DNA from 3 places in the Psychromonas sp. KJ10-2 genome. Region 3 is predicted to be linked to each of the others. Evidence: predicted binding sites of a transcription regulator. Region 3 holds the regulator's gene; each other region holds the start of a gene.
What was found. The regulator MetJ, encoded in region 3, represses methionine synthesis genes. The targets are predictions, from matches to a motif close to TAGACGTCTAGACGTCTA.

Region 1: the regulator MetJ is predicted to act here: its motif matches at 5,295-5,312, upstream of metK (methionine adenosyltransferase).
Region 2: the regulator MetJ is predicted to act here: its motif matches at 5,014-5,031, upstream of metN (methionine ABC transporter ATP-binding protein MetN).

What each region holds. Positions count from the first base shown of each region.
Region 1 is NZ_CP178827.1:1,975,844-1,984,212, reverse strand. Features, by position in the region: gene ACLKL2_RS09540 (dipeptide ABC transporter ATP-binding protein) at 1-754, opposite strand, end outside; gene ACLKL2_RS09535 (DNA polymerase III subunit psi) at 1,297-1,692, shown strand; gene rimI (ribosomal protein S18-alanine N-acetyltransferase) at 1,676-2,140, shown strand; partial or broken gene ACLKL2_RS09525 (RNA methyltransferase) at 2,152-2,894, shown strand; gene ACLKL2_RS09520 (SprT family zinc-dependent metalloprotease) at 3,583-4,077, opposite strand; gene metK (methionine adenosyltransferase) at 4,102-5,250, opposite strand; gene ACLKL2_RS09510 (LysM-like peptidoglycan-binding domain-containing protein) at 5,671-6,075, shown strand; gene ACLKL2_RS09505 (peptidoglycan DD-metalloendopeptidase family protein) at 6,125-6,826, shown strand; gene ACLKL2_RS09500 (DUF3802 family protein) at 6,899-7,240, shown strand; gene rsd (sigma D regulator) at 7,337-7,810, opposite strand; gene ACLKL2_RS09490 (hypothetical protein) at 8,093-8,227, shown strand; gene nudC (NAD(+) diphosphatase) at 8,224-8,369, shown strand, end outside.
Region 2 is NZ_CP178827.1:1,553,486-1,561,854, reverse strand. Features, by position in the region: gene ACLKL2_RS07500 (YitT family protein) at 1-61, opposite strand, end outside; gene ACLKL2_RS07495 (Lrp/AsnC family transcriptional regulator) at 383-844, opposite strand; gene ACLKL2_RS07490 (EAL domain-containing protein) at 1,166-3,127, opposite strand; gene ACLKL2_RS07485 (hypothetical protein) at 3,121-3,534, opposite strand; gene ACLKL2_RS07480 (hypothetical protein) at 4,198-4,476, shown strand; gene ACLKL2_RS07475 (PEP-CTERM sorting domain-containing protein) at 4,506-4,880, shown strand; gene metN (methionine ABC transporter ATP-binding protein MetN) at 5,116-6,150, shown strand; gene ACLKL2_RS07465 (methionine ABC transporter permease) at 6,140-6,826, shown strand; gene ACLKL2_RS07460 (MetQ/NlpA family lipoprotein) at 6,875-7,693, shown strand; gene ACLKL2_RS07455 (DUF1348 family protein) at 7,900-8,369, shown strand, end outside.
Region 3 is NZ_CP178827.1:2,473,861-2,482,229, forward strand. Features, by position in the region: gene ACLKL2_RS11885 (class I adenylate cyclase) at 1-652, shown strand, start outside; partial or broken gene ACLKL2_RS11890 (class I adenylate cyclase) at 615-1,257, shown strand; gene metJ (met regulon transcriptional regulator MetJ) at 1,401-1,688, shown strand; gene ACLKL2_RS11900 (bifunctional 4-hydroxy-2-oxoglutarate aldolase/2-dehydro-3-deoxy-phosphogluconate aldolase) at 1,763-2,386, opposite strand; gene ACLKL2_RS11905 (sugar kinase) at 2,411-3,346, opposite strand; gene ACLKL2_RS11910 (heparinase II/III domain-containing protein) at 3,899-6,007, shown strand; gene ACLKL2_RS11915 (heparinase II/III domain-containing protein) at 6,010-8,157, shown strand; gene ACLKL2_RS11920 (FadR/GntR family transcriptional regulator) at 8,233-8,369, opposite strand, start outside.

The sequences.
Region 1 (8,369 bases), 500 kb from region 3:
TGCGTGTGTATTCGTGGTCTGGATTGCTAAGTACTTTACTCGTTTCACCAAACTCAACAAGGTCACCGCGATACATAACTGCCACTTTGTCAGTGACGTTTGAAACCACACCCATATCGTGTGTCACTAGCATACAACCGACATTCTTCTCGACACATAAATTACGAATCAAGGTTAATATCTGATCCTGAATCGATACATCTAAGGCAGTGGTTGGCTCATCGGCAATGATTAAATCAGGTTCACCTGCAAGGGCAATAGCAATAACCACACGTTGACGCATGCCGCCAGAGAATTGATGAGGGTATTGTTTAATACGTACTTCTGGCTCGGGAATGCCGACTTGCTGCATGAGATTAACCGCTCGTGCTAATGCGTCACTTTGTGAAACATCAAGGTTGGCATGAATGGTTTCTAAAAGTTGTTGCTCAACAGTAAATAGTGGATTTAATGAGGTCATTGGATCTTGGAAGATAAAGCCGATTTTATTACCTCGTACTTTACGCATCTCATCCAATGTTAAACCTGAGATCTTTTGACCATCTAAAAACACATCACCGGCTGCGATCACTCCAGGAGGACTAAGCAAATCGATAATCGCATTCCCTACGGTAGATTTACCTGCGCCAGACTCACCTACCACACCGACTATCTCTCCGCGGTTAATTGAGAATGACAGTGACTTTACGGCTGCATGTACGCCAAATCGAGATGGGTACTCAATACGTAGGTTGCTAACTTCTAATAATGACATTTAATAATCCCTTATAGTTTTTAAGGATTTAGGCTTTAAAAACGATTGAGTAAATTGATTTTTTTGTGACATAACTCGCATCTCTTGCTTCCTTCGGGCGACTTACTGTCATAAATACTTAATGGATCACATTAATTTATGTGACCTATGTCCACAATTGTTAAATACAATTTGTGTCGTATACTTCAAAATAACAGCATTTTTATTGAATATTAAGTAACCAAAAGTAACTTATTTAAGCAATCTTAATCATTATCAGCCTTGATATAGATTAAAAACTGGTGCAACTTTGCTTAAGTTAATGAACGCAAAGGCGACTATAATTAGCACAAAGCTGATTAAATGGTCAACTTGTTGATGTACAATGTTGACTATTACAGCTAGTTTTTTGATGCCATAGTCATAAATCTAATAGAAGTGTCAGTAGGAATAACGATGCCTTTATTTTTTGAACATATAACAGGGTTAGTTTTTGCCTAATACTTCGATCCATTATTAATCAATGTTATATTAGCGCTTCTATTTTTGATGTCAGGCTGATTATGAAACACCAACAAGCAGTTTTTTTACAGGAGATGGGAATTACTCATTGGCAAGTAAGAAAACCTGCGTTATTTAAAGCTGAAGAAGTCCATAAACAGTTAAATCTATCGCAATGCGAATTATTGGTGGTGTGTACCAAAGAAGATAAGCAGCATCCATTGATGCAAGCTATTCTCAATGCCTTTGAAATTGATAAAGATAAAGTGACTTACTGCTCTTTAGCGCAATTTGAAAATCAGCAGGGAGAGTTACCTACTTTGATATGGTCGACCATTGGTCAACTTGAGGTCGCTCCTGCTCATCAGCTATTACATTCACCTGCCTTGGCAATTCTTGCTGAGCAACATCATGCAAAACAAACACTTTGGAAGCAGTTCTGTGCCTACCAACAATAATCAAGAAAAACTGTCCATTATCAGTATGGCGATTAATGATTTACCTAATGTATTAACGATTGAATCAGCTGCGCACAGCCACCCTTGGTCTGAAAAATTGTTTATGAGCAATTTTGGAAAGCGTTATATTAACCATATTTTACTCTTAAATGGTCAAATAGTAGGTTACTTTATCGCTAGTTATGTGGCTGGTGAAGTGACGTTATTGAATATTGCCATTGCTCCTGAACAGCAAGGCAAAGGGTTAGGTCAACATTTGTTAACTTATTTGCAAGGCTTTGCGACAGATCTTGCACAGCAAGAAATTTGGCTAGAAGTGAGAGCCTCTAATCAAGCTGCTATTAAGCTCTATCAAAGATTAGGGTTTGTAGACGTTGATATTCGTCCTGCTTATTATCCTACAGATAATGGTCGAGAAGATGCGATTATTATGTGTTGTTATTTATAATTGGAAAAATCATGATTTCTAAAAATCAGTTAAAACTTATTCACTCTTTAGAGCTTAAAAAACAGCGTAAAAAATTAGGCTTATTTCTTGTTCAAGGTGAAAAAATGTGGGTGAACTATTTCAATCGGATTTTGAAATCGTTAATTTATTTGCAACAACCGAGTACATTAACAAACAAGCTAAACAGCTCACTGAACATCAATTAATTGCAAAAACGATTGAAAGTAGTGAAGCAGAGTTACAAAAGGCGGGTACCTTAAAAACCAATAACAGTGTGATTGCTGTCGTTAAATGCAAAGTGTTTAGCACACCTGAACAGCAACAAGCAGGATTAGTACTGGTATTAGACCAAGTAGGAGATCCAGGTAATTTAGGCACAATCATTCGTGTTGCTGATTGGTATGGCATTAAACATGTTGTATGCAGCCCAGACTGCGCTGACCTTTACAATCCAAAGGTGATTGCTGCCACCATGGGCTCTTTTGCTCGTGTGCAAGTGAGTCACGCGGATCTTACTGAATATTTAAGTTCGCAAGACAAACCTATTTTTGGTGCTTTTTTAGAAGGCGAAAATATTCACAAATGTAAATTACCGAGTAGTGCATTAATTGTTATGGGAAGCGAATCGCATGGTATTTCAGATGCGGTGGGTAAATTAATTACCGATAAAATTACTATTCCTAATTTTGGGCTGGCAGAATCTCTGAATGTAGCGATGGCAACAGGTATTATTTTGGATAACTTCAAAAGATAGTGAGCTAGTTAACAATTTTTACTTTTCTAAAATCCGATCTTTGTATCGGATTTTTTATGCTTAATGTTAATTTATTAACTCAATTCAAACACCTCTAATAAAGCTTTCTGAATAAAAACCAAACAAAACAATAAGATACTGATTATCTATTTTGCTAATTAAATCTCTTTAATACCTACACTAAGAATAGTTAATAACTCGCTCTCACCTTAGGCTATAGGCCTTTTTATTTTATTTTAAAAATTATTGATTTTACTGGTTGACAGATAATAATGATATCTATTATCATTTGGTTGTTAGCAGAGATAGCGGCTATTAATTTGATTGAATTTATGAACTAGTTTTCCCGTCCAGAAAATGAAACATAAAATGGAGTAAGTCATTAATAGGTGGTAAACCCGTTGTTTCTGTCGAGAGTATAAGAATCGTCCTATTCTTTATGCTTTCTATAACGCTGACTTATGCTGATAACGCACAATATTGGTATAGGTTGTAAATAAGTCGTGTATCGCACAATACAAGGCTTAGTAAGATAGATAAGCTTTTCCATGAAAGTTTATCTACACCATGGGATAAGCCACCCATCGGTGAATTGGTAAAATTAATATTGCAGCCTATAAAGGCGGGGGTTGAGTAGTCTGCAATATTAATCCCACATTGAGCACTATCTTATATTTTATACACTGCTTTAACTATTCACTTCTACGAACACTAATGCTGATTTACATTGTCGACATAAATAGGTGGTGCCTTTTTTAATTTTATTATGCCGACGAATAGTCAGTTGATGCTCAGAACAATCACAACGATAGGTAAATAACTTACCCTCGACATCGGAGACATCTAATTGATGAGTTGTCGAAGCTGGTACTTTAAATACCTGTGTCATAATCGCTTGCCACTCTTTACCATGAGGCCTTACTTTGCCAAACATTTGATAAGTGAGTAGGTGCGCTATTTCATGGGCAACCACTTGTTCAATGAATATCTGTTTATTTTGTGAATAGAGTATTGGATTAAACTTTATGATGTTCTTTTGTAGATGAGCAGTACCTGCACTTCGTCCCCGTTGATTAAAGTAATAGGTAGGTCGAGGGAAGTGGCGATCAAAAAAGCACTCGGCTAGGATGAAACAGTCTTCACCTTTTGCTGCGAGTGCTTTTTTATCTTCAAACGTAAGCATTAGTCTAGAGTATTTAAACTGAGATTAAAATGCCGCTGCTTTTAATGCTTCTACTTTATCTAGAGATTCCCAAGGGAATTGCTCGCGACCAAAGTGACCATAAGCAGCCGTCTCTTGGTAGATAGGTTTAATTAGGTCTAACATCTCGATTAAACCGTAAGGGCGTAGGTCAAAGTGTTCGCTTACTAGGCTAACGATTAAACCTTTTGCTACTTTTTCAGTACCGAATGTTTCAACGCTGATTGATGTTGGTTCAGCAACACCGATTGCATAAGATACTTGGATTTCGCAACGGTCAGCTAGACCGGCAGCAACAATGTTTTTTGCTACATAACGTGCTGCGTATGCTGCACTACGGTCAACTTTTGATGGATCTTTACCAGAGAATGCACCACCACCGTGACGTGCTGTACCACCGTATGTATCAACAATGATTTTACGGCCAGTTAAACCACAATCACCTACTGGACCACCGATAACAAAACGGCCAGTTGGGTTGATATGGAATTTAGTACGTTCAGATAATAGTTCTGCAGGTAACACTGGCTTGATGATCTCTTCCATTACTGCTTCAACTAAGTCAGATTGTTTAATATCTTCACGGTGTTGTGTTGATAAAACAACAGCATCGATACCTACAATCTTACCTTGGTCATAAGCAAAAGTGACTTGGCTTTTTGCATCTGGACGTAACCAGTCTAATTGACCGCTTTTACGTACTTCAGCTTGTTTTTTAACAAGGCGGTGTGCGTAAGTTACTGGAGCAGGCATGTAAACTTCAGTTTCGTTAGTTGCATAACCAAACATTAAACCTTGGTCACCGGCACCTTGTTCACGTGGATCAGAACGGTCAACACCTTGGTTGATGTCTGGAGATTGTTTACCTACTACGTTTAGTACTGCACAAGAGTCAGCATCAAAACCCATTTCTGAGCTAGTGTAACCAATGTCACGTACTGTTTTACGTGTGATCTCTTCGATGTCTACCCATGCATCAGTAGTGATTTCACCACCAACCATAACCATGCCTGTTTTTACATAGGTTTCACAAGCAACACGTGCTTTAGTATCTTGTTCTAAAATGGCATCAAGTACCGCATCAGAAATTTGATCGGCGATTTTATCTGGATGACCTTCAGAAACTGATTCTGAAGTAAATAAGTCACGTGACATGTGAACTCCTATTCGGCTATTTAAATTAAAATAATTTGGATGTTTTTACATCTAGACGTCTATAATACATTTTTTTGTGACGGATAACACCCTATTATTTTTAATTTACTGAGAACTGTTTTCTTACTTTAATAGTCGTAGGACAATAAAATTGCTGTTTATTTGTCTTAAACATAGCTTTTCTATGGGTTATACTCGCAACCATTTAAATTTTGCGGTTATGTTTTTTCCTGTCTAATCGAGATCGTTTATGCCTTTATTGCTTCAATGTAAAATCATGTTTAAAAAGCGCTTTTCTTCATTAATAACTTGCCTCGTCTGCATTTTTGGATAGTTATTTCGCTATTTCTTTTCTTACTTATCATCAGTTTAATTCCCGCTCATGGGGATAAAAATAAAAAAATTAAGCGTGAGTTAGTCTTGCCAACCAGTGAAACTACTAAAGCGGACCTTGCCCTTGCAGAGCCTCTTGATACGGTTACTCCTGCTGCTGATAAGTTATTTCCTGAGTTCTCTGGTAACCGAGAAGTTCAAAAAACCATTTCAGCAGGTGACACACTGAGTGAGATTTTTTCCGATGAGGGGATATCTGCGGCTGTGTTGCAAGAGTTGCTAGAAGCCGATACGGAATATCTTCGTTTAGCGAATTTATTACCAGGCCAAGAAGTACAACTATTAATTAGCCCTGATAATCAGTTATTAGCGTTAAAGGTTATTATTGATCGCGCAAATACTTTGAGTTTTGTATTAAAGGATGGTGCTTATGCATCAAAGTTAGATATAAAAAGGGCGAATGGCGTAATAGCTTCTACCAGGGCAGTGTGACTGGCAGCTTTTACGTTAGTGCAAAAAAAGTGGATTATCGGCTAGCCAAATTCAGCAAATTTCCGGTGCGTTACAGGACCAATTTGATTTCAACCGTCAATTACGTGCGGGTGATACCTTTCATGTGTTAGTCGCTAAACAATATATTGAAGGCGCTTATAGTTTTGATAGTGAGGTGTTGGCGGTCATCATTAAAACAAAGTCGCGTAACTACACCGCCTTCTTAAATGAAGACGGTCGTTATTACGATAAAGATGGAAAAGGTTTAACTAAAGCTTACCGTCGTTACCCAGTTAATGGGCACCCAAGAATTAGTTCTCGCTTCAACCCGCGTCGATTACACCCAATTACTAAGCGTATTAGCCCACATAACGGAACTGACTTTGCAGTCCCTGTTGGGACTAATGTTTATGCAACGGGTGATGGTGTTGTAGTTCGAGCTGGTTACCACCCTGCAGCTGGTAACTACATTGTGATTAAACATGGCCGTAAATACACCACACGTTTCTTACACCTAAGTAAAATATTAGTGCGTAAAGGGCAGCGTGTAGAGATGGGTAAACTGATTGCTAAATCTGGTAATACAGGCCGTTCAACGGGTGCACATCTGCATTATGAGTTCCATGTTTACAATAAACCTGTTGATGCAATGAAGGTGAATTTACCGCTATCACAAAAGGTACCTGAAAAAGAGCGTAAAGCCTTTAATAAACGTCGTGATTTATCGTTACGTGAAATGGGTGAGCTGTAATTAAATTTATATCATGCTTAATAGGTGAATGCCTTATTAAGCATGATAAGTATCAACTAGAGAACAGAAGTTATGTTATTAAAAAGTGATGCCTATGATGCATGCATCGGTTATTTTGCTGATAATTTAAGTATATTTGAAGATAGCGCTAAACCAGCCAGTGGTGAGGTAATTGCAGATATTGTCTTAGACCAAGCTTCACAATTGCTGATGACTTTTTGCCAGCAACAATCGCAATTAAGCAATGAAACCCGTTTAATGGTGGTGGCAGAAGGAGATAAGCTAGTTGAAGATATCGAGCAAATACTAGGGAAGTGTTGGGAGCATAGAGCAACTCAGGAGCAAATAGAGTTTATTAAAGAATATTTTCTGTTAGTTAAAAACAGTTTGGATTCTCAAGTACCTTATTTATAAAAAATATAAGACAGTTAAGTTGATAATCAATCAAGCTAAAACGAGGCTTTTAGCTTAATTGATACTTAATAGAATAGATAATCTTGAACAGTACTATCATGCAAAGGTGTGGTGTAAGTGTACAACCTCTAATAGCTTATCTTCACGTTCAAACCGACTTTCCATCACTTGCCCTAACTCTGAAAGGTCATGATCAAAGTTCAATAAAGTCTGATCCGAAGCATTTTCTGCATAGGTATCATTAAAGTTGAGAGCAGTATCCGTTGTACTGTTTATTTTAGCGTAAAGCTCTTGCGCTATTTTTAGATTCTCTTCACCATCCAACTTGGATTTTTCAATGATTTGCTCATAAATTTCAAAATGACCAGTGGAAGCATAGTCTAATAATACTTGGCAAAACTCAGTAATAACCGCTTGTTCTGGTAAGCAGCGTTTCTCTTGTTGGTAAGGAGGTAAGCCTGCTAGTTTACAATATAAAATAACCAGTATCTGTCGTTCATCCAACCAGTTATCTAAGATAGACAGTGTGCCACCCCATTCTTCTTTTGCTTGTTTTAGTTTGTTAAGCATAAAACCTCCTGTAAGCGAATCGTCATCAATGACTTAGGTTAATAAACAACTGAATATTAATCGCCATTCAGTTTACACAACCCACTGACTAATTACTGTGAACTTCTGCCCAATGTAAAAGGGCAAAAAATATTTATTTATAGGTGCTTCTATCATTGCCTATATTGAGAGTGATGGCTACATTTATTTGATGTTTTTTGCTAACAAATTGGTATTGCGCAGACTTGTTTAATGACTATGCTATGTTGCATTATGTTGATGGATTTTAACAAGAGTAGATTTATGGCAGAAGTGAATACAAAAGAAGATGAGAGCGCATGGTGGTTTATCTTATCGCAAGGTAAGTTAGTTGCCCTAGATAAAGGTGATTTCATCCCTTTGGGTGCGTCAGTGAATTACCTTTTCCCGATGGTATAACTGAAAATAAACGATTATTAGGTCAGTACAAAGAGCAGCCTTGTTATCTTGTCGATTTACCAGAACCCCTTGATGTTGGGATCGGAGAATATGTCGGTCTACGTTCTTTATTAGGCCGTGTTGAGGATCTGTTTTTTGATAT
Region 2 (8,369 bases), 920 kb from region 3:
CAAACCAGCGATGCTTTGTTGTTACTTCCTGTATGTTATCTACTAGCCTAGTATCTGACATGCTTTACAGTCCTAATTTGTTTGCGTTAGTTGTGCATGCTTTATACCATGGTGATTAAATTGTGCAATAAGTTGTTTTATTTTGTTTTTATTGTGCATTTTTGGTGCGTTTGTGTCTGTTTTGGTGCGCGGTTTTTGTATTGAATTTAATGACTATGACAAGTGTGTTTTGGTGATAGGAGAAGAAAATTTTTAAAGGCTAAAGGTGACAATAGTGCACTCTTTTGAGCACACCAAGTTGAAGGCTATTCTACAGATCATATTCCTCTGGTTACTCTTTTATAATTAAGATTTTGAGGTTGGACTGATTAATCAGTTGGCACTAACCTACCGTTTTAATACCACTCTCTTTGATTCGCTCAAGTACGATGGACGTTTTGATATGTGAAATAAGTTTAGTTTGAAAAATGCGAGAAAGTAACGCATTCAAACTGTCTAAATCGGAAACCACCACTTTAAGCGAATAATCTGCATCACCTGTGGTTTTATAGGCATCTATTATGCTCTGCTCATTAACAACAAATTGATGAAAGTCTTGTGCATTTTCATTCTCATGATTAATTAGCTTTACTTCTACCATGGCCTGCATCTCTTGCTTTAATGCTTTGGGTGCGAGGCGAGCGTGATAGCCTAAAATCAATTGTTGTTGCTCTAAACTAATACGGCGACGTGAACACTGTGATGGGGATAAACCAACTAAGTCACTGAGCTCTTGGTTAGTGAGACGTCCATTTTCCTGTAACAAGGTTAATATTTTTACATCGTATTCATCATTATTGGACATTCCAGCACCTCTTATTAGTTGAGAGCAGAGAGTCTAACAAAGAAAATATCAACTGGCTTTCTAATTCATAACTAATACCAATCACACTAAGTAACTGATCTATTTTACTTGTTCAAATAACTTACTGCTTCGTTGTGATTTTCGCAAATAGAATCACTATTTAAGCATTAACCTTTTTTAGTTAATTCTCCGTCAGACTGTTAACGAAGTTAATCGTCGAGAGGTTTGAATGACGCCTTGCACTCAGCCATTTTTCCTGCGTAAAATTTAGCTCACTTATTTAATGCAATTGGTATAATATTTTCTACCAGCTGATGAAGACTAAATATCCCTACCTTTTTGTATTAAATAACCAGGAATATCGGCCGCTTGAATAGCTGGAGAAAAATAAAATCCTTGAATATAGTCACAGCCTTTTTCTGCTAAATAATTTAATTGCTCTTGCGTTTCTACGCCTTCTGCAACAATACTAAATTGCATTGCTTGTGCGAGTTGAATAATAGTTGATGTTAGTTGGCATTGGACTTTATCATTGGGCAGTTTTGTAATAAAGCTTCGGTCTATTTTTAAAGTGTCCCATGGCATATTTGCTAAATAGGAAAGTGATGAATACCCTGTACCAAAATCATCAATAGCTAATTTAATCCCTCGCTGTTTAATCCTTTTTAACTTAGGCGTCACTTCTTGAGCTCGTTCAATATAGGTTGATTCAGTTAATTCTAGTTCTAAATGTTGTGCGGGATATTGAGTCTGTTTAAGCACTTTATCTAAAGTTGAAATAAATTGGCCAAACCTGAGTTGATATGCAGAAATATTGACTGAAATAGTAATTGCTTGGTATCCCATGTCTATCCATTTACGCCCATCTATACAAGATTGTTCTAATACTAAAGCACCTAAACTTGCTATTAATCCAGTTTCTTCAGCTACCGGGATAAATTCCGCTGGAGATACCCACCCTAATTCATTGTCATTCCAACGAACTAATGCTTCAACACCATGTATTTTCTTACTTTTAGCTTTAAATTGAGGCTGATAAAATACTTGCAATGAATGCTCGTTAATCGCTTTTTTAAGCTTGGTACTGATGATTAATTTTCTTTGACTTTCTTGAGTTAAATGTTCTTCATAGAACCCAAAGGATCCTCGGCCATTGCGTTTTGCTTGATAAAGGGCTGCATCGGCTTCTTGTAATAAATCTTGACGTACTTCTGCTACTTGGCTACTTACACCAATGGTGGCAGATATGAACACTTGCACATTGTATTCAAGATTAATGACAGAAAACAAACTTACTTGAATTTGTTTAATAACCTCTTCGATTTTTTGTTTGTCAGTTGTATCGATTAATAAGGCAAATTCATCACCTCCGGTACGGCAAATAAGGTCGTTAGGGTTTAAAATCGTTGTTTTTATTTTTAATAGCCTGTTTGCAACTTCTTTAAGAAGAGTATCGCCTGCCATATGCCCGTAACTATCGTTTACATCTTTAAAGTGATCTAAATCAATCACTAATAAAGAGGCTGTTTGTATGTCATTTATGGCTAAGCGTTGATCGAGTACACGGCGGTTGGGGAGTTCTGTTAATTGATCATGAATCGCAAGATGATTAAGTTGTTGTTGGATAGCTTTTTGCTCATCAATGTTGATAAGAGAAAGTATGTAAGTGCTGCTTTTATCTTTTTCTGATTTTACTTCTGTTACAGAAGCAATACCTTGATGTATATAGTTTACTCCAAAGCTTACCTCACTCCGCCATTTCGAGGTGAGCATTTGAGTGTGGTTTAATGGTTGATTATTATGTTGAAAATAGTTGGTGATATTAAGCTGGTTACTATTAATATCTAGCTCGCTAACTTTTAGCATACTAGCAAAGGCCGCATTCGCTTTAACAATGTGGCCTTTATTATTTATAATGGCCAGCCCTTGACTAGAGTTTTTGAAAATAGTCTCTGCCTGTTTTAATCCATAATCCTTGGCCGATATTTCATTTAATAACTCCCTACTAGAAGTTAACAAGTGATTCCATTGGAAACCATCTGATTGTAAATAGGCTATAAATGAACGTCTTCTACATATTATAAATAATAAAATGGGTAGGCTATACACACTTGCCATTAATACTTTACCAGCTAGTCCTCCAATCACAATTTCAATCACTTCTGCGTTAAAACCAAAAGCAATCAAAGGGAATAGAATACCATCGGAACATAGTACTAATATGAATAAAAGTAGATAACATATTGCAGTGATATTGGGCGAGCGATTTAATTTCTTTAGCATATCAAAGCTGAGTAATAGGAAAAAAGCTCTACAATGATCAATACACCACCTAAAATAATAAATGGGATGGACACGTCGAATAACGCGCTAGAAGTCTGGTGTGGGTTGATAACATTCGGTGTATTTAATGTTTTAGCGACAATAGAAGATAGTGCAATATTAACAATATCAATAGTAACCACTAAGCGAATAATTTGTTTGAAAATTTGCAGGTCTTTTTCAACTAAAACAAACAGGACGGAAGTCATCATGAAAGCTCCGTAGCAAATATTACCACCAGAAATATTAATACCCTCTGAAATAGGGAAAGAGTACAGGTTGCCAAAAATCCCGCCAATAAAAAGCACTAGCGAAATGTAATAAAAGAATGATATTCGTCTTAATTCACCTTCATAAAAAGTAAACATTAAAGGGGCGATAGAAAAGATAACTACTTGTATAAAAAAAGGCTGGTCATACTTTATGTTCCTGGTATCCATAAGTGTCAATTATCTAAAACCTATATTTATCATACAATACGGGCATCAAAAAGATATTAATTTATTGTTTTTACTAAGTCTTTGGGGAATGCTTTAGCTAGATAATGGAGTGGGGCTTTTCATTAAATAATTTGGCAGATAATATGCCTGTACCACTTCCTTTTTTCAAAAAGCAGCGGTGTAAAAGCGTTTTAATGTCTATTTATAGTTGCTTGGTTATCTAAATTACCTTTAACTCCTATTTAACGATTATTTTTTGTTGAAAAGGGTTTTTATTTAAATTAGCGGTAGCTTTAACGCGTTGTTTTTAAATTAATAGAGGGGTTTTAGCTACCTGATTATTCCAATATTATATTAGCGATAATGTTTGTTATTTTTTTTGTAGCTATAAATGAGTATTTATGGATCTTTAATTTTATTATCTTCATATTATCAATGTTTTGCATGTTTATTTTTAATCTTAAATCGTAATTTTAGTTGTTATATAAGTTTGTTATGTTATAGAACTAGTCTATAATATGAGCAATAAACAAACAATTTAAAGGGAAGTCTTGATTTGTTATCAGGATTGACGAATAAAGGGAATTATTTATGAAAACTATCCTATCAACATTGAGTGCTGCTGCTGTTTTATTGTCTGCAAGTAGCTTATTTAATGCTGCTAATGCTAGCCTTATCTTTTCTGAAGATTTTAGTGGAGGCAGCTCTTCTTTAGTTAACTCAACAGACGCATCTTGGACAGATACAAGTGGTAAGGGCTTCGAGGTTTATTACGCTAATGGCGCAAATCGTCGTAGTATGAGTAAAACGTACGATCACGATAATGATAGCAGTACCGCGGAAATTAAGATCCCGGGGCGATTGAAGTAAATGATGATTTAGGTAGCGAAACATTAAGTGTGACATTTACATTGGATTCACTGATTGATGCAGGGCAGGAGTTATTATTAACTTTCTTTGCTGGTGAACGTGGTGATGCTTCAGGTGCAACAGTAGAAGTGTATAACGTGACACAAGATATCTCATTAAGTGGAATTTTAGAGCCTGTATTAGGGGCGGGTGAGTGGATTTACAACAGCTTCTCATTTGATGCTGCGACAACCACTAGCGGTGACGAAATTCAAATTAGCTGGACGGGCGGTGGTACAAACTCAGGCGTCAGCCAAGAAATAGCAGATGTTAACTTATCAATTGTTGATGTACCAGCACCAGCGACAGCTGCTATTTTTGCATTAGGTCTATTAGGATTTGGTGTTAGTCGTTTAAAAAAATAACGCTTTTTAACCTTATTTTTTAAAGCATCACCTTAGGGTGATGTTTTTTTGCCTAATGAAAAATCATCCAACTTAATCTTTAATATCCAAACAATTAATGTAAATCAAATTTGTTTATTTTAATTAATTGATTTAGACGTCTAGATGTCTTAGTATGCACCCATTATTACAACTTAGCTCACCGATTTTCTTTGATGGCTAATAGGTAACCAGTATTTAAATTTCAGGAAATCTGATGATAGAAATAAAAGATGTAAACAAGGTGTTTTATCAGGGAAATAAGGCGATTAACGCGCTTTCCGATATTAACCTGACTATAGAACAAGGTAGTATTTTTGGTGTGATCGGTTCATCTGGCGCAGGTAAAAGTACATTAATACGTTGTGTTAACTTATTAGAACGCCCAACTACCGGTGAAGTTTTACTGGATGGTGTTGATTTAACTAAGTTATCGGACCAAGAGTTAACGAATACTCGTCGTAAAATAGGGATGATCTTCCAACACTTTAATCTTTTATCATCACGTACAGTATTTAATAATGTCGCCTTACCTTTAGAGCTTGCTGGTGTTAGTAAAAGCGAAATTAAGACGAAAGTAGAAGATCTATTAGCGTTAGTTGGTTTAGCTGAAAAACGTGATGTTTATCCTGCAAACTTAAGTGGTGGTCAAAAACAACGTGTGGCTATTGCGCGTGCATTAGCGTCAGATCCTAAAGTATTGTTATGTGATGAAGCAACCAGTGCATTAGATCCTGCAACGACTATCTCAATTCTAGAATTACTACGTAAAATCAATAAAGAGTTAAACCTGACTATATTGTTAATTACCCACGAAATGGCGGTAGTAAAAGGTATTTGTCAGGAAGTGGCTATTATTGGTGGCGGTAAATTAGTTGAAAATGGTTTAGTGGGCGATATCTTTGCTCACCCTAAAACAGAACTAGCACGTGATTTTATCCGATCTACGTTAGATCTATCAATCCCAGCAGATTACCAAGAGCGCCTACACAGTACACGTGTTGAAAACAGCTATCCGTTAATTCGTTTAGAGTTCACTGGCGCGTCTGTTGATGCACCAGTTATTAGCCATGTAGCTCGTGAATTTAATATTGATATCAGTATTTTAAGTTCAAATATGGATTATGTAGGCGGCGTTAAGTTTGGTTTAATGTTAGCTGAATTTATCGGCCCTGATGCATGTGCAGAAAAAGCCATCGAATATTTAAAACAACAAAAAATTGAACTAGAGGTGCTTGGCTATGTCATTTAATGCAGTGGTAACTTGGTGGGCTGAAAACACACGCTTAATTGAACTATTAGTGAGTTCATTGTGGGAAACACTGATCATGGTGTTTACCTCTGGTTTTATCGGTTTTGTCGTGGGGATTCCATTAGGTGTGTTATTACACCTAAGTAAGAAGAATGGTTTATTAGAAAGTACTAGTTTGAACAAAATATTGGGAGTAGTGGTTAATATTGGCCGTTCAATCCCATTTATTATTTTGCTGGTGGCCTTGATTCCAGTGACTCGTTTTATTGTCGGGTCCTCAATCGGTACTGCCGCTGCCATTGTGCCTTTAACCATTGGTGCGATTCCATTTATCGCTCGTCTGGTTGAAGGTGCGTTATTAGAAGTACCTGCAGGACTCGTTGAAGCGGCACAAGCAATGGGTGCTAAGCCATTACAAATTATTAAGAAAGTATTATTACCAGAGGCATTACCGGGCATTATCAATGCGGCAACGATTACGCTTGTGACCTTAGTTGGCTACTCAGCAATGGCTGGTACCGTTGGTGGTGGTGGTCTTGGTGATGTGGGTATTCGTTATGGTTATCAACGTTTTGATGCCACAGTGATGATGATTACCATCGTTATTCTGGTGATTTTAGTACAACTGATTCAGTCACTAGGTGATTACCTAGTTAAACGTGTAGATCACCGTTAATTGTTTCGTTTTTAATTTTTATTAAAGCAACATCTCAAAGGAAATTGTATGAATGTTAATATCAAAAAAGTAATCGCAGTATTAGGTTTAGCGTCTGTATTTGCACTAACTGGTTGTGGTGAAAAAGAAGCGCCTGCAGTAGATAACAGTAAAGTGAAAATTGGCGTAATTGCTGGTTCTGAAGCACAAGTTGCAGAGATTGCAGCGAAAGTAGCAAAAGAGAAATACAATCTAGACGTATCATTAGTGACCTTCTCTGATTACATTACACCGAATGCTGCACTAGATGAAGGTTCAATTGATGCTAACGCATTCCAGCACAAACCTTACTTAGATCAGCAAATTGCTGACCGTGGTTACAAATTTGCAGTCGCAGGGAATACATTAGTGTACCCAATTGCTGGTTACTCAAGCAAAATAAAATCACTAGATGAATTAAAAGATGGTGACCAAATTGCAGTACCAAGCGATCCAACTAACTTAGGTCGTTCTTTAATTTTATTAGAGAAGCAAGGCTTACTAACGCTTAAAGAAGGTGTTGGCCTTAAAGCAACTGTATTAGATATTGTTAGCAGTGAAAAGAATCTAAAAATTGTTGAATTAGAAGCAGCACAATTACCACGTTCTTTAGATGATGTTGCACTCGCTATCATTAACACAACGTACGCAAGCTCAATTGATTTATCACCTGAGCATGATGGTTTATTCGTTGAGAATAAAGAGTCTCCATACGTTAACTTAATTGTTGCACGTGAAGATAATGTGAATGCTGAAAATGTACAAAACTTTGTCAAAGCGTACCAATCTGAAGAAGTGTACCAAGCCGCTTTAGAAATCTTCAAAGGTGGTGCTGTTAAAGGTTGGTAATCCCACTTTTAATACAAAAATAAAATGATTAGAAAGGTATGAAGCTGTGCTTCATACCTTTTTTTATATCTAATTTAAATAGGTTAGGTCGCTATTAATAGGCTAAGTATTTAGAAAAAGTGGTAACTTGGTGCTACTCTAATTGTGAAATAATACAAAAAAAGCGGTAAGTAGTTATATCAAACTTGATAGTTATTTGTAATTTATTGGAGATAAACGATGAAAACAGCGCGTCCACCTTTACCCCTTTTAATACCTCAAGTGCTTTATTAAAAGTAAGAGCTGCTGAAAATGCTTGGAACAGTAAAAAACCTGAAGCTATTTCACATGCTTATAGTGAAAATAGTGTGTGGCGCACCCGATCTCAAGTTATTCATGGTAGAGAAGAGATCATTACGTATTTAACCAAGAAATGGCAAAAAGAGTTAGATTATAGATTGATCAAAGAGTTATGGTCATTTAGTGGTAATCGTATTGCAGTTCGCTTTGCCTGTGAATATCGCACACAAGATAACCAGTGGTTTAGAGCACATGGCAATGAGAACTGGGAGTTTGATGGTTTTGGTTTAATGCAAAAACGCTTCGCCTGCATTAATGATTTACCCATTAAAGAGGAGGCACGTTTATTAGTGTGGGATGGTGATAAACGCCCTAAAGATTTTCCTAGCCTCTCTGA
Region 3 (8,369 bases):
TGAAACACTGCCTGGTAAAGTGGATATTATTAACCCTAATATCTCACCGAATCTAATTGAGCATGACCTTAGCCTGATCCAAATTCCAGAACATCGCAAAAATAAAGCCGGTTGGTATTTATTTAATAGTACGCTGGATCCATTTGAATTAGCATCAACACCTAACCTAGGTTATTCACCTTATTTATCTAAGCTGGTTGCTTGGAGTTATGTGAATGGACTGTATGATGAAGACACTACTCTACATTTATATAATCAAGGCTCTGACCTCGTTGATAAAAATCTTAATCAATTTGCCAGAGACTTGTATGCGGTTTTCCCTATCTATGTACCTAAAGCCAGTGATAAAGCACTCAGTGAACCCTGTGCAATTAAACATTTATCTATTTTCTTAAATGTTGAAAAAGATCCAACACGTCATTGGCAAGATACAGAAGAGAGTGAATTAAACCAAGTCGACAACGTAATGGCTTATGGTGAACATAAAGAGAGTTTGATTGGTAGTATCGACTTTATTTACCGAAATTCATGGAATGAAGTACGTACTTTGCACTTTAATAGTCAATTCTCGGTGGTTGAAGCACTTAATACTATTTTGTCGAAAATGCATCAAGATGCATCCCCCTCAACAAATAGACCTTTTCTGTTATAGCCGTCATTTTAGTGAGCAAATCTGTAAGGCCTTTGGTAGTAAACTTAATGAATTCATTCAACTACGTTTACATACCGTACATACTCGTTCGGTACAAACATTGTGGACGGGTGGCAGAAAATTTGGTTTTTACTTTGAGCGTAAAGGTGTATCACTGCAACATTTAGAAAGTGCGGTGGATATTTATAGCCATATCTCGAAGAAGAAGTTATCCACAAGTTCATTGAATTTAAAAACCACGCATTACGATCAAACCGCCGATGTGATTGAATCCCACATTAGTGAAGGTTTGATTCAATTCTTTTGAGAATTACCATAATGGTTTTAATGTTTATATTGCTAATGCAGAAAATGATGTCGAAACATTCTTAAACTTTGCTGGCTCAAAAAATGAGTTTGTACAAAACGTAAACCGTTTTTATACTTCTAATAATCATTTACCTAATGCCGACACTGAACAGGTTAATTTTAATCTGCCACAATTTTATGATATTACCCTCAATGAAGATAAAACATTGTCACTAAACCCTTTTAAAAGCAGTAAATTAGTTGCTTCTGCACAGGATTTAATCTCGGCACTTAGCCCTGTTAAAGAAAAATCTTAAGCCTTCCCCTATTCTCTTTTGTTTCTATTCTCTTTTGTTTCTATTCTCTTTTAAATTATAGACTTCTAGCCCTCTGTACGTATAGATTGCCATGTTTAATTTATCGAGGTAAAATAAAGCATATTTTTTAAAAGGTTATTACTATGTCAACACAATGGAACGGTGAATATATCAGCCCTTATGCCGAACACGGGAAAAAAAGTGAGCAGGTAAAAAAAGTGACTGTGTCTATACCTACGAAGGTATTGAAGATATTGACAGACGAACGTACTCGTCGTCAGGTGAATAACTTACGTCATGCAACTAACAGTGAACTGTTATGCGAAGCTTTTTTACATGCTTATACTGGTCAACCTTTACCTGAAGATGATGAGCTAGATAAAAGTCAAAACGTCAATATTTCAGAGACCTTAAGCAAGTCAGCTAAATAAACGTATCAAATAAAAAACCTCATAAGCTGCGCTTATTGAGGTTTTTATAGCTTAACTAGATGCGATGACTGTAATTAGTTTAGTGCAGCAACGGCTTCTTTCACTAATTCACCAATCTTATCCCATTCACGGTTATCAATCAGATCAGCAGGTACCATCCACGTACCACCACAGGCTAATACTGCATTAATATTTAAGTAATCATTAATATTAGCAGGTGAAACACCGCCAGTTGGCATAAAGCTAACTGGATAAACAGCTGTTAGCGACTTTAACATTGCAACGCCACCCGATGGTCCAGCAGGGAAAAATTTAAGGGTAGTTAATCCCATTTCCATTGCTTGCTCAACTAACGATGGATTGTTCACACCAGGAATAATTGGCATATTACGTTGTTGACAGTATTTAACGGTTGTTGGGTTAAAGCCAGGACTAACGATAAAATCAACACCCGCATCAATGGCTAAATCAACAGTTTCACTGTTTAGTACTGTGCCAGCACCAATTAACATTTCAGGAAATGCTTCACGTAAATTTTTAATTGATTGTGCAGCTGCTGGAGTACGGAATGTAATTTCCGCACAAGGCATGCCATTTTCAACTAATACTTTACCCAGTGGTACAGCATCATTAGCATCTTTAATGGCAATAACAGGGATCACTTTCAGTGATTGTAACTTTTCATTTAATGTTGTCATTTCTACTATCCTAAATATGAATGATTAATCTACAAATGGGGCAATATATTCCATATCAATAATTGCACCTTTATGCTGTATCACAGTACTTGCTACTTGGTGTGCTTTTTCAGCAGAAGCCACTGTTGTTCCACCTAAAGTTCGTTTTGATAAATAACCAGCAGCAAATGAATCACCCGCAGCTGTGGTATCGATAACCTTTTCAGGTGCTATTTTTTGTGCAGCAACACTAATTGAATCATCAGCAGTAATGATCAAACATTCACTGCCACCTTGTTTGATAACAATTTCTTGCACGCCTAATGCACGGGTACGCTCAATACATTGCTCAACGTCTGTATCACCAAATAAAGCTTGTTCGTCATCAAATGTTAATAACCCCGTATGCGTAACAGCTAGGATACGTTTAAATCCTTCAGCAGCCTGTTCAGCAGAATCCCACAACTTCGGACGATAGTTATTATCGAAATAAACTTTACCACCAGCTGCTTTATAACGAGCTAATAGATCATAAAGCTTTTCACGGCTAGCAGGTGGTAATATCGCTAAACTAATGCCTGAAAGGTAAATAACATCTTGTTTTAATAACGATTCAATATATTCATCACTTGCTGTTTCGAGCCAAAATTTAGCAGCGGCAGCATCACGCCAATATAAAAAACTACGCTCACCTGTTTCATCGGTTTCAACCATATATAAACCAGGTTGTCTGGTTGCGGAGCGTTGTACAAATTGTGCATCAATGCCTTCTTTGTTCCAAGCATCGATCATTTCTTGGCTTATATTGTCTTCACCTAAGGCAGTTACATAACTAACATTAACATCTTTACCTGATGTTAAACGTGACAAATATACAGCTGTATTTAGAGTATCTCCGCCAAAACTTCTACGTAAAACGCCATTTACTTCCTGTAATTCAATCATACATTCGCCGATCAAAGCGATATTGAAATTAGCCATTTGCTACCTCTATTCTAAAAATGGATTCATTGTCTTTGTACTTAACTATCTCAATCTGTTGCAGCGAATAGCGTCGCTTGATGCACTCGGTATAAAGCGCGGTATTAAGATCAATTGCAGCATCAACACACTAAACGGTCACAATGCATTTACATCTTATTGATACAATTTATAAGTTAAAAATTGTACATCACACAACTCAATTTGTAATACAAAAAGACACTATGTGTGATCTAGATCATCCACCGACATCACAATCAAAAAATTATCCTATATAAACATTAAGTAAGCTGGAACATATTCAGCCAACCCGCCTAGGTGCTTATGGTAGATAAAGAATAAAAAGCAAAGTAAATCGCTGGTTGAAGCAGTGAGATTATAAAAGGCTTTAGCTTTTTTAGTGTTATTTAAAATCTAAAAATAGAGAGGTCATCCTTAAAAATTAAAAAATTAAAGTGATTTTAAGGTTTATTTGTATTACTTTATTAAGCAATTTTTATCCACTTTATATGTAGCGAGGTCATAATGCTCTCCACTGTTAACGCTGTTCTGATGAATCAGCAAGAAGTTGAAGCCATTCAGCAGGAGCTAGGAAAAACCAGTCTAATGGGCCGTAGTTTAGATGCTTTAATCAAAGATACCGATAAATACCTAACCTTACCAATAGACGTACCTGGGCATAGCCCAGCCGGTGGCTATGCGCATAATAAACACCAACAAAACTATAAATATATTGAACAAGCTGGCCGTTTATTTCTGATTACTGGTGAAGATAAATATGCACAGTTTGCAGCAGCGTTATTAACGCAATATGCGGACAAGTACTTAGTACTAGGGTTTCAAGAGCAGCGTAATACCAACCCACCGGGTCGTTTATTCCACCAAATGCTCAATGAACATGTTTGGTTGTTATATTCGAGCCTAGGCTATAGCTGTATTAAACACTGGTTAACGGAAGCACAACGTCAGCATATTGTGAAACAGTTATTTGAACCTATGTTAGAGGTAGCAACAGTCAAGTATCACTTTGATTTTGATCGTATTCATAATCACGGTGTATGGGCGGTTGCCGCAACAGCAGCATGCGGTGCAGCCATAGGACAAGAAAAGTATATTGATTTAGCCTTACATGGTTTAGCGGGCGATGATATCCAAGGTGGATTTCTTGCGCAGTTAAGTAATTTATTTGCACCTTCAGGTTATTACATTGAAGGACCTTATTACCATCGTTATGCGATTCGTCCTTTGTGTTTATTAGCTGAGTTAACACAACGTTTCCGCCCTGAATTAGATATTTTTAACTTTAAAAATCAGGTGATTGGTAAAACTATCCAATCTTTATTATCAACGGCTTACCCTAATGGTGTATTCCCATCATTAAACGATGCATCAAAAAGTATGGATATTAAAGATGAAGGCGTAGTGATTGCCGTCAGCTTATATGCGAAGCATTACCCAGAAGACACTAACCTATATGGCATTGCCAACATCCAAGAGCAAATTTGGATCAGTGGTTGCGGTGTTGCTTTATCTCAAGCTTACCAAGCACAAGCATCCGTTGAAGTGCCTTGCTTACCAAGTGTTGAATTAAATGAAGGGCCAGATGGAGATAAAGGCGCACAAGGCTTTATCCGTATGCAAAATTCACAAGGCGACATCAGCCAATTAGTGATGAACTATGGCCAACACGGCATGGGCCATGGTCACTTTGATACTTTAGGTATGACTTACTTTAATAATGATCAAGAAGTATTGCGCGATTATGGCTTTGGTCGTTGGGTGAACATTGAACCTAAATTCGGTGGTCGATACCTTGATGAAAACAAATCCTATGCACGCCAAACAATCGCCCACAACCTAGTCTCCGTTGATGCGGGTTGTCAGAATGACTTTGATGTTGAGCTTGCTGATAGCAAACATGGTATTCCGCACTTCTTTATCGGTGAAGGAAAAATACAAGCGATGAGTGCCTTTGCTGAAGACTTTTACCCAGGTGTTGAGCAACAGCGTTCATTGGTGTTAATTGAACATCAACAATTAACACAGCCATTGTTGTTAGATTTATTCCGATTAAGCAGTGATAAAGACCATCAGTATGATTATTCACTGCAATACCAAGGCCAAATCATCCGCACTAATGTTGAACATAAACAACATTCTACGCTCAATCCTATGGGTGATGATGCCGGTTACCAACACCTTTGGAATGTCAGTGAAGGAAAAGGCCAAAACACTAACTTAGTAAGTTGGTTACAAGGCAGCAGCTATTACACTTGGTTAAGTGCAAGTAGCGCTGATGATACTCTATTCTTTACCCGTACTGGCGCTAATGATCCTGACTTTAACTTACGCAGTGAAACTAGCTTAATTCTTCGTCGACAAGCAAAAAATAGCCTATTCGCTAATGTTATCGAAACACATGGTTACTTCAATGAGTCAGTTGAGGCGAGTTTAGATGCACGCGGAAAGATACACACCATTAATATTATTGGCTTTAATGAACAAGCCTCTGTAATCGAAGTGTTAGGTGAAGATATCGCGTTAACCGTAATGATCAATAACGCTAAAGATGCCACAGAAACAAGTCAAACAACCATCGAATTTAACAATCAATCGTACAGCTGGACAGGTTTCTTAGTTGTAGAAAGTAAGAGGTCTTAAGCATGAGTTATCAACCCCTTTTAATGAGCTATGAGCAAGCAGCAGAATTACGTCAACATGTCGGTAGCGACTCGTTGATCGGTCTATCTATTAAAGAAGAGATTGATGCGCTTGAAGATTACATGCCTATTGGTATAGAAATCCCAGGACACGGTGAAGCTGGCGGTTATGAACATAACCGTCATAAACAAAACTATATTCATTTAGACCTAGCAGGCCGTTTGTATCTGATCACTGAAGATCAGCGTTACCTTGATTACGCAACCACTATGTTAATTGAATATGCAAAGGTTTATAAGCACCGAGAGCTAAACATTAGCCGAGACTCCAACAAGCCTGGTCGTCTATTTCATCAAACACTCAATGAAAATATGTGGATGTTATATTCATCCTGCGCTTACTCTTGTATTCGTCACAAATTGAGTGAAGGGCAACAACAACTGATTGAAAATGATCTATTCAAAGTAATGCTCGAAATGTTTGTTGAAACCTACGCTGAGAATTTTGATATTATTCATAATCATGGTTTATGGTCAGTGGCGAGTGCAGGTATTTGTGCATACGCAATTAACGATCAAGCAACGGTAGATAAAGCTATCTATGGTTTAAAAGGCGACAGTGTTTCTGGCGGTTTTATTGCACAATTAACGCAACTGTTCTCACCTGATGGTTATTATATGGAAGGGCCTTATTACCATCGTTTTTCACTGCGTCCTATCTTCCTATTTGCTGAAACCATTGAGCGTCGCCAACCTGAAATTGGTATCTATCAATTAAAAGATGAAGTGATCAAAACCACCGCCTATGCAGTGATGTCGACAGCTTTCCCGAATGGTACCTTACCTGCACTAAATGACTCCTCACGTACCATGGATATCAAAGATCTAGGTATTTTATTGGCGACGAATATCTGTTTCGATCGTTACGAGCAAAATGCAACCTTATTAGCCATGGCGAAGCATCAAGGTAAAGTCTGGGTGCATAATACCGGTGCAACCTTATCTAATGCTCTACAAGATAATACTGAAGTCCCTAACTTTAACTGGGGCAGCTTAAGTTTAAGTGATGGTGCTGAAGGTGAATGTGGTGGTGTGACTATTTTGCGTCACCGAGACACACAAGCCGACGATAGCATGGCTTTACTTTGGTACGGTCAACACGGTAGCGATGCCAAATTACACTCAGCTTTAGACCATGGACACTTTGATGGATTACACCTTAGCCTATTTAACAATAACCAAGAGTTCATTAATGATTATGGCTACGGACGTTGGGTAAATATCGAGCCTAAATTTGGTGGTCGTTATATTCCCGAAAATACTAGCTACTGCAAGCAAACCATTGCACATAACACGGTAGTTGTTGACCAAGTCAGCCAAAACCAAGGGACAACTTCTATTGCCCAACAGCACTTTGGCGAACAACACTTCACCTTATTGGATGACCAACAACTTCAAGCTATGAGTGCTTATGCACGTGATTACTATTCAGGTGTTGATCAACAACGAACGGTGATTATGGCTGAAATTGAAGGCTTTGAGAAACCATTGATCATCGACCTCTTCCGCTTAATCAGTGAAGAAGAACATAGTTACGACTACCCAGTGCATTACCAAGGGCAAATCATTCGCAATAACTTTGATTATGAAGCGAATAAAAGCCTTAATACTTTAGGTGACGCATTCGGTTATCAGCATTTATGGAACTTAGGACAAGGTAAAGTAGAGAAATCTTCTTTAACTACCTGGTTAATGGGTAACACTTATTATTCATTGATCAGTAGTGCCAATGAAAATAGCGAGTTTATCTTTGCGCGTACCGGCGCAAATGATCCTGATTTCAACTTACGTAATGAACCCCTATTTATTCTTCGTCAGAAAGCCGCTAACCACTTATTTGCTAATGTTTATGAAACACACGGTTATTTTAACGAAGCTGTTGAAGCAAGCTTAAATGCGCGTGGGTTAGTGGAGTCCGTAGAAGTACTTCAAAGTGATGATAATACATCAGTAGTAGCGATTCACTTAAGCAACCAAAAACAACTAACAGTATGTGTAAACAATCAAGTTGGAGTGAATGCTACAACTGATGCTAACGTGACTATCAATGGTGAGCAGATTACTTGGACAGGCCCTGTGGCTATCCTCTAATTCGAATGACCGCTAACAAAAAGCCGCGCTAAGTTTTCACTGAGCGCGGCTTTTTCATTTACTACTTAAGAAAAATTAATTACTCGTGGGTAAACGATGATTTGTTGTATCTAATAAACGTTTATTGGCTTCACGCGCTTTTTCCGCATCACCAGCCATAATAGCTGAGTAAATAGCTCTATGTTCGCCAATACAAGTGCCACCCTTTTCAG